Regions from separate parts of the Shewanella sp. NFH-SH190041 genome, predicted to be linked through region 4. Evidence: predicted binding sites of a transcription regulator. Region 4 holds the regulator's gene; each other region holds the start of a gene.
The links. The regulator sigma-54, encoded in region 4, starts transcription at its own class of promoters, with help from an activator protein. The targets are predictions, from matches to a motif close to GTTGGCACGNNNNTNGNNT.

Region 1: a site for sigma-54 is predicted at 2,364-2,382, ahead of flgB (flagellar basal body rod protein FlgB). Genes of this name have one in related genera too.
Region 2: a site for sigma-54 is predicted at 2,333-2,351, ahead of NFHSH190041_RS10835 (YccF domain-containing protein). Genes of this name have one in related genera too.
Region 3: a site for sigma-54 is predicted at 2,535-2,553, ahead of flgF (flagellar basal-body rod protein FlgF). Genes of this name have one in related genera too.

What each region holds. Positions count from the first base shown of each region.
Region 1 covers NZ_AP026070.1:1,437,611-1,441,346, forward strand. Annotated here, with positions in the region: gene flgA (flagellar basal body P-ring formation chaperone FlgA) at 1-268, opposite strand, end outside; gene NFHSH190041_RS06330 (chemotaxis protein CheV) at 466-1,386, shown strand; gene NFHSH190041_RS06335 (CheR family methyltransferase) at 1,448-2,281, shown strand; gene flgB (flagellar basal body rod protein FlgB) at 2,438-2,836, shown strand; gene flgC (flagellar basal body rod protein FlgC) at 2,840-3,256, shown strand; gene flgD (flagellar hook assembly protein FlgD) at 3,280-3,736, shown strand, end outside.
Region 2 covers NZ_AP026070.1:2,424,602-2,428,337, forward strand. Annotated here, with positions in the region: gene NFHSH190041_RS10820 (ChrR family anti-sigma-E factor) at 1-378, shown strand, start outside; gene NFHSH190041_RS10825 (hypothetical protein) at 758-934, shown strand; gene NFHSH190041_RS10830 (1-aminocyclopropane-1-carboxylate deaminase/D-cysteine desulfhydrase) at 1,238-2,116, opposite strand; gene NFHSH190041_RS10835 (YccF domain-containing protein) at 2,389-2,796, shown strand; gene NFHSH190041_RS10840 (substrate-binding periplasmic protein) at 2,828-3,625, opposite strand.
Region 3 covers NZ_AP026070.1:1,441,974-1,445,709, reverse strand. Annotated here, with positions in the region: gene NFHSH190041_RS06375 (flagellar basal body P-ring protein FlgI) at 1-135, opposite strand, end outside; gene flgH (flagellar basal body L-ring protein FlgH) at 145-804, opposite strand; gene flgG (flagellar basal-body rod protein FlgG) at 956-1,744, opposite strand; gene flgF (flagellar basal-body rod protein FlgF) at 1,756-2,499, opposite strand; gene flgE (flagellar hook protein FlgE) at 2,666-3,736, opposite strand, start outside.
Region 4 covers NZ_AP026070.1:715,369-719,104, reverse strand. Annotated here, with positions in the region: gene lptA (lipopolysaccharide transport periplasmic protein LptA) at 1-234, shown strand, start outside; gene lptB (LPS export ABC transporter ATP-binding protein) at 234-965, shown strand; gene NFHSH190041_RS03185 (RNA polymerase factor sigma-54) at 1,075-2,538, shown strand; gene hpf (ribosome hibernation promoting factor) at 2,568-2,855, shown strand; gene ptsN (PTS IIA-like nitrogen regulatory protein PtsN) at 2,858-3,301, shown strand; gene rapZ (RNase adapter RapZ) at 3,298-3,736, shown strand, end outside.

The sequences.
Region 1 (3,736 bases), 720 kb from region 4:
AGCGGATTTTTACCGTATTGGTTTGTTTGATTGCTCGGTTAGTGGCTAATGAGGCTTCTAGCTTCCCCTCACATCCGGGAGGTGTATTGCCTGGCTGAAACGGTGTTACATGCAAGCGCACTTTTGCCCCATCGGCAGCATTTAATTTTGCTGCGACAGTGGACTTTGCCAGTTTGTATAGTGTGTTGTTGGCTGTTAAGTGAGTATTTTGTGCTGCGTTAGTTGAAAAAATGCTCAGATAAAATGCCAAAAGGGAAATTAGTTTCATATTCATATTGAACGGGCTAGCTTGTCACCTTGTATTCCACCTATACTTCCCCGAAAGGAATGCTGTATGCCGGGACGGATGTATTACATACCTGTCAGTTAGTTGGCGTTATCCGTGCCCGAGAAGGAGTTTTGCAAGTTTTATGCCCATGTACATTATTTGGGCAATACATAGATAAAGACTGCTAGGGCGAAGTTATGGCAAGTATTCTTGAGTCGGTTAACCAACGCACACAGCTGGTGGGTCAAAATAGACTGGAGCTGTTGTTGTTCAGGCTTAACGGACGTCAGCGTTTCGGGATTAATGTTTTTAAAGTCAAAGAAGTTCTACAGTGCCCCCCTTTGACCACCCTACCTAAACTCAGCCCTTATGTCCGCGGAATTGCCCATGTTAGGGGACAGACCATTTCAGTGATTGATTTGTCTGTCGCGACCGGTGGACCTCGGGTTGAGAACACAGATAACTGTTTTATCATTATTTCGGAATATAACCGAAGTGTGCAGGGGTTCTTGGTTAATGCTGTCGAACGTATTATCAATATGAACTGGGATGCCATTATGCCACCTCCAAAAGGGGCTGGTCGGTTCTCTTATTTAACTGCAGTAACTGAAATTGAAGGTGAACTGGTTGAAATTCTGGATGTGGAAAAAATCCTGGATGAAATTTCACCGGTGAAAACTGAACTCAGTGATGAAGCACGGGAAAAGCTTACCGTGACCGCAGAGCAATCATTCCACATTATGGTGATTGATGACTCAGCTGTGGCACGGAAACAGATTATCCGCTCGCTTGCACCGCTTGGATTAAAGATTGATACCGCCAAAGATGGTGGTGAAGCATTGCGGATGTTGAAACATTTTGCTGAAGAATATGGCAATGTGGCCGATGAGATCCCATTGATAATCTCTGATATCGAAATGCCGGAAATGGATGGTTATACCCTGACAGCGGAGATCCGTAATGATCCTCGGCTGAAGGACATCAAAGTGGTACTGCATACTTCGCTGAGCGGGGTATTTAACCAAGCCATGGTAGAAAAAGTTGGGGCGGATGACTTTATTGCTAAATTCAGTCCTGATGAATTAGCTGCCACAGTGAATAAACACTTAAGCATCTAAATTATTTGACTGGCAAAGCCATTCAGCGTTTTTACGCGGGTGTGATTAATAGGAAAGAAGCGTGCCTAATAAGACTCTTGCTGAATCTGACTACAGTCAATTCAAGCAATTCTTGGAACAACACAGTGGTATCGTTCTGGGCGACAATAAACAGTATCTTGTCCGCAGCAGATTGGCACCCTTAATGGGCAAATATGATTTGCCCAGCTTATCAGCTGTCATTCAGCAGTCGATGAAACCGATGGAGCGCCAATTACGCTCTGAGGTGATTGATGCAATGACCACTAATGAAACTCTGTGGTTCAGGGATAGATATCCTTTTGAACTGCTCGGCAGTGAATTGCTGGCAGAGTTTGCTCATCTGGGGCGACCTATCAAAATATGGTCAGCCGCCTGTTCTTCTGGCCAAGAGCCTTACTCTTTGGCAATGACAGTGTTGGAAACCCAACAGAAAAAACCGGGTAGTTTGCCCGCGGGCGTGACTATTTTAGCCACGGATTTATCCCCGACTATGTTAGAGCGGTGTCGTGCAGCTGAGTACGATAATCTGGCATTAGGACGTGGCTTATCAGAAGAGCGTAAACGACAGTTTTTTGAACCTATGCCCTCGGGCACGATGCGGGTAAGAGATAATGTCAAACGTATGGTGACTTTCCGCGCGCACAATCTACTGGAAAGTTATGCCGCGTTAGGCAAGTTTGACATTATTTTCTGCCGTAATGTGCTTATCTATTTTGCGCCTGAGGCAAAAGCAAAGATCCTGCGGCAATTTGCTGCCGCGCTCAATCCTGGCGGTATTCTGTTCCTTGGGGCCTCTGAGTCTTTGGCCGGGCTAACGGATGAGTTTGATATGGTGCGCTGTAACCCTGGTATTTATTACCGCAAGCGTAGATAAGATATTAAATTTAATGGTTTTTTAAAATGGGCTGATATAAATATCGGCCCATTTTTTTATTTTCTCCTCTCAAATTACTTAAATTGGCACACCCTTTGCCATCTTATTGTCATCACAATCAGCACAGGTCGATAATGCGACCGGCAAGGAGTGGCGATGGCATTGAGTTTTGATAAGGCATTAGGGATCCACCAATTCACCCTTGGTATCAGAGCCAAACGGGCGGAAGTGATCTCCAGCAATATTGCCAATGCTGACACTCCCCAATACCGCGCCCGCGATGTGGATTTTTCCCGGGCACTGGACAATGCCAGACATCAGCAACAGGGCATGAAAATGCACCGCACCGATGGGCAGCACTTTGATACCCGCATGCTGGCGGCTGAGCAGGTGAAATTTCGTATTCCCCACCAGCCAGATACTGGCGATGCAAATACGGTGGATATTCAGCAAGAGCAGGCCGCATTTATGGAAAATGCGCTGGAATATCAGATGTCGCTGGGGTTTCTGGACGGTAAATTCGCCGGGTTGAAAAAAGCATTAAAAGGAAATTAAGCCATGAGTCTGTTTAATATTTTCAATGTGTCTGGCAGCGGTATGTCTGCCCAGTCGGTCCGGCTCAATACCACCGCCAGTAATATTGCCAACGCTGGTGCGGTTTCCAGTAGTACCAATGACACTTACCGCGCCCGTTACCCCGTATTTGAAACGGAGCTGGCCCGCGCCGGGCTGCAGCAAAGTGCAAGTCAAGGCGTTAAGGTGAAAGGCATTGTGGCCAGTGATTCGCCGCTGACAAAGGAATATTCCCCCCAGCATCCGTTAGCGGATGAGCAAGGGTTTATTTATAAGCCTAATGTCAATGTGATGGAGCAGATGGCAGATATGATTTCAGCATCACGCTCATATCAGATGAATGTGCAGGTGACTGAAGCGGCAAAATCTATGCTGCAGCAGACCCTGAGGATCGGCAAATAATGGCCCTGTGCGGGAGGTAACCTTTGAGCCTCATTAATCCATTAACTGGTGCCGGCGCTTTGCTAAGTCGTTCAGCCAGTCAAGCGATATCTGAATCATCGTCCGGCTCGCCTTATCTTGATAGCTTGCGTGGCAGTCCCGAGGTTGCGACAGGCGCTGATCAAAATAAAGAGCTATCGCAAGAAGATTTTTTTGCTCTGCTTAGTCAGCAGCTGTCGATGCAGGATCCGTTTAAGCCGGTGGGAAATGACCAGATGATTGCCCAGATGGCATCGTTTTCCACTGTGGATGGCATTGCATCGCTCAATGATGAAATTGTTAACCTCAATAGTGTGATGACCTCAAGTCAGGCGCTACAGGCATCGGGGTTAGTGGGACAAAAAGTGTTGATCCCCTCCGGCAGTGCCAATTTGGCAGCAGAAGAGCCTTCAGTGCGAGCCGTCGTCACCACCCCTGTGCCCGCTGAGGCTATCCGGGTGC
Region 2 (3,736 bases), 1.7 Mb from region 4:
CATGGTCTCTCCACTCTGCTCCCTAACGCCTTTCGTCAACAACTGCATGGCAGCTGGAAAACCATTGGGAAAGTTAGCCGCTTGCGTTTAGCCTTGGATGAGGGGAATACCCGAGCCAGTCTGCTACACATAGATAAACATGGCGAAGTTCCCCAACATACGCACAAAGGGCAAGAAATTACCCTGCTATTAGAGGGGGAGTTTAATGATGGCCACAGCCAATATGTTGCCGGTGATTTCATCATTATGAATAACAACCATGAGCATGCCCCCAAAACAGCTACCGGTTGCTTATGCTATACGGTTGTTGATGCCCCATTGCACTTTACTAAAGGTATTAGCCAATTGCTTAATCCTATCGGTAAACTCATTTATTGACGCCAGACTATCCTCTTCTCTGCGGCCATTAAATCGGCATATTTGTCGGTGGCCGCACATAATTGTTGATATCAGAGAATTGACAATACGCTTTTCGCCGCTAATATACCTAGACAGTTGAACAATTTATCCACTGAAAATCCCCAACTTTTAGTTGTATTTCAGCAGGTTTATCCACTTTTTAGCGCCTATCTGCTAGCGTTTTTCGTAGCAGAGATGCTCATGAGCAGACTAAAAATAAAGTAAAACCTTTGGGAAATGTACCAACTACAGACTCAAGTCGATAACGATTCCGCCTGCCCCGGGCTGAGGATATTTTATTGAAACATTTGATTCACTGAAAAAGTGAAACTATCAGTAGTAATAAGGAGTGTGACCTATGTCATACAAAATCGATAACCATGAAATTAATGTGTGCTTCCCGGTAGATTCTATTTCTATCAACAAAACTTCCATTGCGTTTACAGATAAACACGGTAAAAACCGTCAAACCTTCTCAAAACGCACAGAAGCACTGAAATTTATGAAATGGTTGTTAAATCCAAACAGTAAATAACAAACCGCTGACCGCACTCCATCACGGTCCTACCTCACATCTTCCAGGACGAGTGTCACAGCAGCAAGGTTTTATCATGTTACTCTTCTCTTTTGGTCAGGCTAGCATCTGCACTGCGGCAGATGGAACCTGACCAAACAGTGATAACCTCAACACAGCTTCTGCACATTTCCCCAGCTTTATCAACTAATCTTTACTACCCACCGTTCTAGTCGCTAGCTGCACAAAAAAGAGCCCATCATGAGTAGGCTCATAACCATTTGCCTCTCTTATTGAGCTGTAACTAAACAGACCGTTAGTTACTTAACTAAGAAATTTCTCTGGATATTTACGTTGATAGCGGGGCAACATCGTCTCATTACCAAGCAACCCACCCTGATGAAGATACATAACATCACCATTGGGGTATTTATCCAATAATTGAGCGAGTAATATCAAACCTACTGGGTCATAAAGTAGATCAAACTCAATGCCACACTCACAAGCCAGCTGCCAAACCGATAAACACTGGGGATATAACTTGCCATAGTGATATTTTTGCCCCAAGGAAACCACTTTAGGATAACAATTGCTATCTGCTTCAAGTTCAGCAAATTGTTGATGCAAATACGAATCACCACCCACCGTTGCCGCAGTATAAACTTGAATGTCTACTTTACGTGCCCAAAAACGCCGTTGTAAGTAAAGTGCAGTGGTACCTGTTCCTGATGGCAACACAACTCTCAATGGCGCTCGTAACTGCTCCTGTTGCCAATGAATAATTTCATCAGCCAGTTGATCAATGCCATATTGAGCTTGATGACAACGCCCTCCCTCTGGCACCACGAGTACATCCTGATGCAAAGACCATGCTTGGGCGGCAATATAATCATGGCAACTTAACCCTTGACGATCGATACATTGGCTCAAATCAATAATTTCGGCTCCGAGTGCCAGTGCCGCACGATAATTCCCAGCTGGATGCTGATGGATATATGATGCAACATGATCAACATAAAATTTAAGCTGCCAACCCTTTAATGCAGCAAGCGCAGTAAGGGCGTACAGGGAATTTGCTTGGGGAGAACCATAACCAACCAACGTGGTGACAGAGGGGAAATCGTGTTGCAGAAAATAAGCAAATTTACGGGCTTTATTACCACTAAATGCCCCATGTAGTAGATCATCACGTTTTATAAACACGTTCCGCCCAAACAATGTGACGGTATCAACCGGTGAATGGGATAAGCGCAAAATGAAACTCCCTTGCAATAAAACCAATAGCACTAAGTAAAACCTGCGCCATGATACCCTAAACCGATTTAGTCAAAACAACGATATATTGGTTTAATTGGCCACCCAGATTTTCAGAGCGAAAAGCAATCTAACCAAAAATAATCAATAAATCATTATGTTAATAGTGGCCTGTGATTTGCTTTCTACAGCAATATCAACGACAACAATGAGGAAAACACATGTCTTTACTTCGCCTGCTACTGAACATTATCTGGTTGTTTACCGGAGGATTAGTGATGGGGCTCGCTTGGTGGCTGGTCGGATTGCTTTGCTTTATCAGTATTATCGGTATCCCATTTGGTCGCGCCTGTTTTGTTATCGGTGAATTGAGTTTATGGCCCTTTGGTCAGACCGTCATTGAACGAGAATACCTCACCGGAAAACAGGATATCGGTACAGGTAATTTAGGGATGGTAGGAAATATCATCTGGTTTTTACTCTTTGGGTTCTGGTTAGGATTAGGCCATCTGTTATTGGCTATCGCCAGTTTTATCACCATTATTGGTATTCCCTTCGGCCTACAACATTTAAAACTGGCACAACTGAGTTTAACGCCCATAGGTCAAACAATCGTGGCAAAAGCATAAGCAGGATATGAATGTCACTAATACAGCAATATCATTCCGATGATACCGGCATAGCGACACCTAAATAGCCCTGCATCACCGCAGGTACATTAATTTTTGCTAGCCCCTGATCCAGAATTCGTTGCCAACGGCGCCCTTTGGCACCAAGTTGAAACGCCACATGCAAACCAGGGTTAGCAAGCAATTTCTTATTTACCTGCAGCGCATCATGAAAGGAGGCGACAGCGGGGCTACGTAGTAAATAGGTAAAGACACGGGTATCCATCACTGCAGCATCAATTCTCGCCGAGGCCAATGCTTTAACATTGTGCAAATCTGACGTCGCAATCATCAGGCGTTGCTGCGGTGCCAATAATGCATCTAACACTCGAGCATTATTATCATTGCGTACCGTAGCAAGTGAATACTGACGTAAATCTTGAGCCGTTAGCCAGCTGATGGGGTGAAAACGCCGTTCAATCAACCCCAAGGGGCTATAGCTAATAGGGGCCGACAATAAAAATTGCCCACGATGATGATCATAAACCGGCAATATTCCTAAATAACGACTGGTGGGATTACTGGCAAGTTTTATCGCTCGACGCCAAGGATAAAAATCGACTTTAACATCATGCCCCATTGCTCTGACTGCCGCTTTCACCACAGCTACTGATGCCCCTTGCTCCGGCAAAAACTGACTGGCATAAGGAGGCCATAAAATTGAAATCAGGTGTAACGTCTCACCACGGACGGAAAATGTCACACAACAAGATAAAAGAGCCACATTCAGTAATAGAGCCCATTTACGCAGGGCGCGTAATAAAGAGGATGATGAAAATAACAGTGGCATGGTGAACTCCTGCAGCATCATACCGTTTAATAATTTCCTACCTATCCTGCACACATCATCCATGAAGCATCCACCAAGTATAGCCCGCCTAACAGACCATTAATAAAATGC
Region 3 (3,736 bases), 730 kb from region 4:
GACGAGCCCATAGCCAATCAATTGATTGGCGCGGATCCCGGCGACATCAGCAATATCTTTTATCCGCTGAGCTTGAGACTCAAACGAAGCTAATGACAGCACAGCTCCCAGCAAAGACAGTAACAGTATTTTCATCTCCGCCCCCTAAAACGGCCACCAATCACCAAGGAAAAACTGGCTTAGCCATCCCACCTGCTGAGCATCGGCAAAGGTACCAGTCCCACTGTATTGAATACGGGCATTGGCCACCCTAACGGACTGAATACGGTTATCCGGGCTGATATCTTCCGAGCGTACAATGCCGGTAAGACGAATAAACTCCTCCCCATGGTTAATGGTTATCCACTTTTCTCCGCGAATAACCAAATTACCGTTATCCAATACCTGCATAACATTGGCCGAAATACTGCCAGACAAGCTATTACTTTGATCCGCATCCGCAGCACGGTTGCTATTAAAACTGTCCTTATATTGCAAATCCAACGGCACCCCTTTGATGGTGACATTACGCCCACCGGCATTGATAGGGTCCAGCGTCAGATTAGCCGACTTAGTGATATCGTTATTGGCACTTTTGGATGCCTGAGTCGACTCACTCAGTACCACGGTAATAATGTCACCCACCTTATGGGCGCGGATATCGGAATACAAACTGCCCGCTTGACTGGCCTGATACATAGAGCCGGTCACATCCATCTGGGTGACAGGTGGCGAGGGCACCACAGGGGCATAATAAGGGTCATCAGCAAAAGGTTTTGACGGCGTACTGCTGCAACCCGCCAGCAATACCCCCCCCGCGACCAAACAACAATGCTTTAAGAGATGCCGCCCGATGCACACCCAAGATATAAATCTATGCCCTGAAACCAGGCAATCGCGCAGCTCTGCACGTCTCTCACATCGAGGTTGCCAAACTCGCCGCCAAAACACCAACATGGAAACCATAATGACCGCCTTATAGGTTCTGATTCACATAAGCCAGCATCTGATCCACAGCTGAGATGACTTTGGAATTCATTTCATAGATGCGCTGACTTTCAATCAAATTAACCAGCTCTTCAGTCACATTGACATTAGAGGTTTCCAGCGCGCCTTGTCGGATAGCCCCCAACCCATCTAATGATGCTGTGCCCTGGATAGGTGCACCGCTGGCCCCCGTCTCCAGATACAGGTTCTGGCCCATGGGCTCCAAACCAGAGGGATTGATAAAGTCGGCAATACTCAACTGACCCACAACCTGATTTTCCGCCGCACCGGCCGTTTTTACCGACACCTGTCCTTCTGCCGACACGGTAATGGATACAGCATCGGCCGGAATATTCACCGGCGGCTGTAACACATAACCGGCCCCCGGTGTCACCATCTGGCCGGTATCATCTAACGTAAACTGACCATTGCGGGTATAAGCCGCACTGCCATCGGGCAGCTGCAACTCAAAAAAGCCACTCCCTTCAATCATCAAATCCAGCGCATTATCCGTGGTTACCATATTGCCTTGAGTAAACATCTTCTGGGTGGCCACCACTTTGGTCCCCGCGCCAATATTTAGACCATTGGGTAACTTGGTATTGGCAGCACTGATGCCACCAGCCTGATTGACGGTTTGATACAGCAAATCTTCAAATACCGCGCGGGTTTTCTTGTACCCCACAGTACTGGCATTAGCGACATTATTCGAAATAACGGAAATATCCGTCTGCTGAGCATCAAGGCCGGTTTTACTTATCCATAATGCAGGATGCATGAGCTGTCCTCCTAACTGATACGCATCAAGGATGCTGATGCGCGGTCATTTTCTTCCGCGGTTTTGATCATCTTGACCTGCATTTCAAACTGGCGTTGCAAATCAATCATGGCCACCATTTCATGCACGGGGTTAACATTACTGCCTTCCACTGCCCCAGATACCAAGCGTACCGTCTCGCTAAATTCAGCATCTTGACCGGAAAGTTGCCGAAACAGGCCATCTTCTCCCCGCATCAGTTCAGCATTTCCCGGATCAACCAGTTTCAGCTGACCGACCACTTCAATCACCTCCGCAGGTGCCCCTTGTGGGCGGATAGAGATAGTGCCATCTTGACCAATCTCAATTTTCTGAATCGGTAATGGCAGGACCACCGGGCCCCCCTCGCCGATAACAGCATTGCCTCTGTCATTACGCAGCACCCCGGCCGCATCCAGATGTAAACTGCCAGAGCGGGTATACGCCTCTTGCCCATCAGCGGCCTCCACTGCCAGCCACCCGTTACCATCAATGGCGATATCTAAATCCCGGCCAGTGGTTTTCAGCGCCCCGGGAGTAAAATCGGCTCCTGGTTGCTCCGTCATGGCAAAGACCCGGGTAGGCAATCCTTCGCCGAAGGCCTGCATACTGCGCGCTTGGGCTAAATCAGCTTTAAAACCATCGGTATTGGCATTGGCCAGATTATTGGCCCGCACCGCCAGCGAATGCATATTTTGCTTAGCACCAGACATGGCGATATAGAGAAACTTGTCCATCAGCTACTCCGTCAAACTTTATTCCTGTGGTTAAAAAGCAAGCTTTGTGCCACGAAATAGCGCCAATAAGGCGTCAGAGCAGTATGTAGGAAGGGAAAAGGAGGAAGTGAGAGTGAATACTGCGGCAAAAGGCTGCCAGTTGGCTGCAGCCCTTTGCCATACCGGCTTAACGGATCTGTAATATGGTCTGTTGCAAAGTATTGTTCACTTCCAGCGCCCGAGAGTTGGCCTGGAAATTACGCTGTGCAGAAATCAAATCCACCAATTCAGTGGTGAGATCAACGTTAGAGAGTTCCAATGCAGAGGAACGGATATCACCAAAAGTGCCTGTTCCCGCTTCCCCAGCTAAAGCAGGGCCCGATTCCAAGCTAGGTTGCCAAGAAGTATTACCGTTTTGTACCAAGCCCTGTTCATTAGCAAACATCGCCAGTGCCACCCGAGCCAAGGGTGCCGTAGTGCCATTACTGTATGACGCCACAATCAAGCCATCTGGTGCCACCTCCACATTAGTCAATCGCCCCACTGTCGTGCCATTTTGTGATAACACCGTCACTTCAAATGGGGCTGAATACTGCGTGGGATTTTCAAAATTAATGGTCAGTTCTTGGGTACCATCTGCGCCGAGATTCAGCACATTGGCACCAGCCACCCCCAACTGCTCAGTGGTTATGGCTATCGGATCAGAGCCAACATAAACGCCGGTATCATTAAATTTCAGCACGGCGCCTGTCCAACCGCCAGCATTAGTCGCGGTTGCCGGGGTATCCGGCGTGCCATCGGCATCAGTATCGGTTTGATAAGTGCCGGCAGGCCCGGCCAAATCCACCTGTTTCCCGTCTATGGCATAAAATGCGACCCAGTTACTTTCTCCGGTATAAGCTGCATCTTGAGGACGAACAAAATAGGTGGTCAGAATATGGGGTTCCCCCAACGAATCATAAAAGGTCACTGAGGTGGAGTTATTAAAGGTTTCAGAATTATTGGGATCAAAATCCGCCAGCACCTTACTGCCATCACCCGCATTAACATTCATGCGAATGCCCACATCCGATGTTTTCACCGGGCTGCCTGCCGTTCCCGGTACTTCAACCGGTGCTGTGGTCGTTAAACTAACCGACGTGGAATTACCATCCCGATCAACGGGAAAAGTCTGTAGATAGTTACCGGAAGAGTCCACCAACAAGCTGTCAGAGTCCACTTTAAATGCACCGGCACGGGTGTAGGTATAATCCTGTGA
Region 4 (3,736 bases):
AATAAACGCACTCTGACCCTGATCGGAGACGCTGCAATTGAACAAGATGGCAGCCAGGTAACCGCCGAGCGCATCGTATACGACATCCAGAAACAGCAAATGAAAGCTGAGGGCAGTAAAAACCCGGCAGACCGTGTTATCACCATTATCAAACCGGAAAACTTCCAGGACGATGGTAAAAAAGCACCGTCTCAAACGCCGACTCAACATCTTCAGCAAGAGCAGCAAAACTGATGACGCAACTAACTTTGAAAGCCGCGCATCTGGCAAAAAGCTATAAAAGTCGTAATGTGGTTAAAGACGTCAGTCTGGAAGTCAAAACCGGGCAGATCGTCGGTCTACTGGGGCCTAACGGGGCAGGTAAAACCACCACCTTTTATATGGTCGTTGGCTTGGTTAAGAGTGACCGGGGACAGATTTTTATCAATGATGAAGACCTGACACTGGATCCCATGCATATGCGGGCACGCAAAGGCATTGGTTACTTGCCTCAGGAAGCCAGTATTTTCCGTAAATTATCCGTACGGGACAATATTATGGCAGTACTGCAGACCCGCAAAGATCTCACCCGGGATCAGCGTGAAGAGCAGCTGGAGCATCTGTTAGAAGAGTTCAACATTACCCATATCCGTGATTCCATGGGGATGGCCCTATCCGGCGGGGAACGCCGCCGGGTTGAAATTGCCCGAGCATTAGCGGCAAATCCTAAATTTATTCTTTTAGATGAACCATTTGCCGGTGTAGACCCTATTTCAGTTATCGATATCAAAAAAATTATTGAGCAACTGAGGGATAGGGGCTTAGGCGTACTGATCACCGACCACAATGTGCGCGAAACCCTCGATGTCTGTGAACACGCCTACATTGTCAGTCACGGTAACTTGATTGCGGAAGGAACTCCTGCTGAGATTCTAGATAACCAACAGGTGCGCACAGTGTACTTAGGCGAACAATTCAGGCTATAGTTAGGTTTAACGCCTTCAGACATGGCGCTGAGCGGCTCTTATCAGGAACCTTTCCGCTGCTCACCAGTATTTTCCATCACAAATATTCTAAACAGGGATTTGCGGTTATATGAAAGCGTCACTCCAGCTCAAACTGGGTCAGCAGTTAACCATGACGCCTCAGTTGCAACAGGCGATCAGATTACTGCAACTTTCATCTCTCGAGCTACAACAAGAAATCCAGCAGGCATTGGATGCAAATCCGCTGCTGGAGATGGATGAAGAGCAATACGAAGCAGACACAAAAGAACAGGACGCCATATCAGACGAAGAACAATACCGTACCGAGACGCCGGATAGTTCAACTGTCGATACCGCTGATGCTGTCACTCAGGAGTCAATGCCCGACGAACTTCCCATGGATACCACTTGGGATGAAGTCTATACCGCTTCACCAGTATCCTCAGGTGCTGCTGGACGTGATGACGATATGCCATTTCAAGGGGAAACCAGTGAAGGGCTTTATGAACATCTGGAGTGGCAGAAGAACCTGACCCCATTTTCTGATAATGACAATGCTATTGCCACCGCCATTATTGAAGCCATTGATGAACGCGGCTATCTGACTCAAACCACAGCAGAGATTCTCGAAGCATTAGGCGATGATGAAACCGAGTTGGACGAAGTTGAGGCTGTTCTAAAACGTATTCAGCATTTTGATCCTATTGGCGTTGGTGCCCGGGATCTCAGTGAATGCTTGCTAATCCAATTAGCCCAGTTTCCCTCTGAAACGCCACATATCGACAACGCACGATTACTGATTAAAGATTATCTGGAGCTGATTGCCGGGCGGGATTTTCGCACTTTAATGCGCAAGACTAAACTGAAAGAAGATGACTTGCGCGATGCCATCAATTTAATCCAGCAACTTAATCCACGCCCTGGATTGCTGATCAGTCGAGAGTCCGACGAATATGTCATTCCCGATGTTTCTGTCAGTAAGAAAAATGGCCGTTGGGTTGTAGAGTTAAACCCTGATTGCATGCCAAAACTCAGTGTTAATCAGCAATATGCAGCAATTGCACGCAGCAGCAAAAATCAATCTGATAGTCAATTTATCCGAGGGCACCTACAAGAGGCTAAATGGTTTATCAAAAGTCTCGAGAGCCGCAATGATACCCTGTTAAAAGTGGCCAATTGTATTGTACAGTTTCAACAAGGCTTTTTTGAATTCGGCGACGAAGCCATGAAACCCATGGTACTCAATGATATTGCTGAAGCGGTGGAAATGCATGAATCCACGATTTCTCGGGTAACAACCCAAAAATACATGCACACCCCTCGGGGCATTTTTGAACTGAAATATTTTTTCTCTAGCCACGTCGGAACCGAAGATGGCGGAGAATGCTCTTCAACTGCCATCAGAGCCTTTATCAAAAAACTGGTGGCTGCAGAGAACCAGAAGAAGCCATTAAGCGACAGTAAAATGGCACAGCTTCTGGCCGAACAAGGAATAAACGTGGCAAGACGGACCATCGCAAAATATCGAGAAGCGATGTTAATCCCGCCTTCCAATCAACGTAAGAGTTTATAAAACCACTGGGACAATGGAGGTAGATATCTATGCAAATCAACCTGACGGGGCATCACATCGAGATCACCGACTCATTGCGTGAGTATGTAGAGAGCAAATTTACAAAGCTTGAACGCCATTTCGAACAGATCAATAATGTCCACGTTGTGCTGAATGTTGAGAAAATGCAACAGAAAGCAGAAGCAAAATTACACCTTAATGGCGGTGAGATTTTTGCCACATCCGAACACGCGGACATGTATGCCGCCATTGACACCCTGATAGATAAACTCGATCGTCAGGTCATTAAACACAAAGAGAAGTTGACTAAACACTAACGATGGAACTCAGTACCATCCTGCAGCCGGAATGCACGACCTGTGCCACTCCGGGCAGTAAGAAAAAGGTACTGGAGCTGATTAGCGACCTAGTCGCCGCCCAGTACCCCACCCTTTCCGCTCAGGAAGTCTTTGAAAGTCTTCTTGCAAGGGAAAAAATGGGGAGCACAGGTATAGGAAATGGTATTGCGATTCCCCATGGCCGTCTCGCTAACATAGAACAACCTATCGCCGTATTGGTGAAATGCACCGAGCCAATTCCTTTCGATGCCATAGATAATCAACCGGTGGATATTTTATTCGCCCTCTTGGTACCGGAAGCCCAATGTCAGGAGCACTTAGCCACACTCTCAGCAATGGCAGAGAAACTCAGCGATAAACAAATCGTAAAACAGTTACGTAAAACTCAGGATGAAACTGAACTTTACCAGGTGATTGCCGGATGAAACTCGTTATCGTCTCAGGCCGCAGCGGCTCAGGAAAATCTGTAGCGCTTCGGGTATTGGAAGACTTAGGTTATTACTGTGTTGATAACCTACCATTAGCTTTGATTGGCAGCTTGCTTGAACAGTTGAAAAATAGCAATGAACAAGTCGCTATCAGTGTTGATGTGCGCAATCTACCAGAGCAAGACAAACTGCTAGAGCAACAACTAAGCGGCTTGCCAAATAACATTGAGATTACCAGTTTTTACCTGTATTCGACCGATGAGGTTTTACTCAAGCGCTATAGTGAAACCCGTCGGCTACACCCTTTATCCAAAAATCAAGCATCACTGCAAGAAGCAATCAAACTTGAAGGACAGTTATTGGCACCACTGTCCAGCGTGATGGATCACTTTATCGATACCTCAAGTTTGAATATTTATGAACTCAGTGATC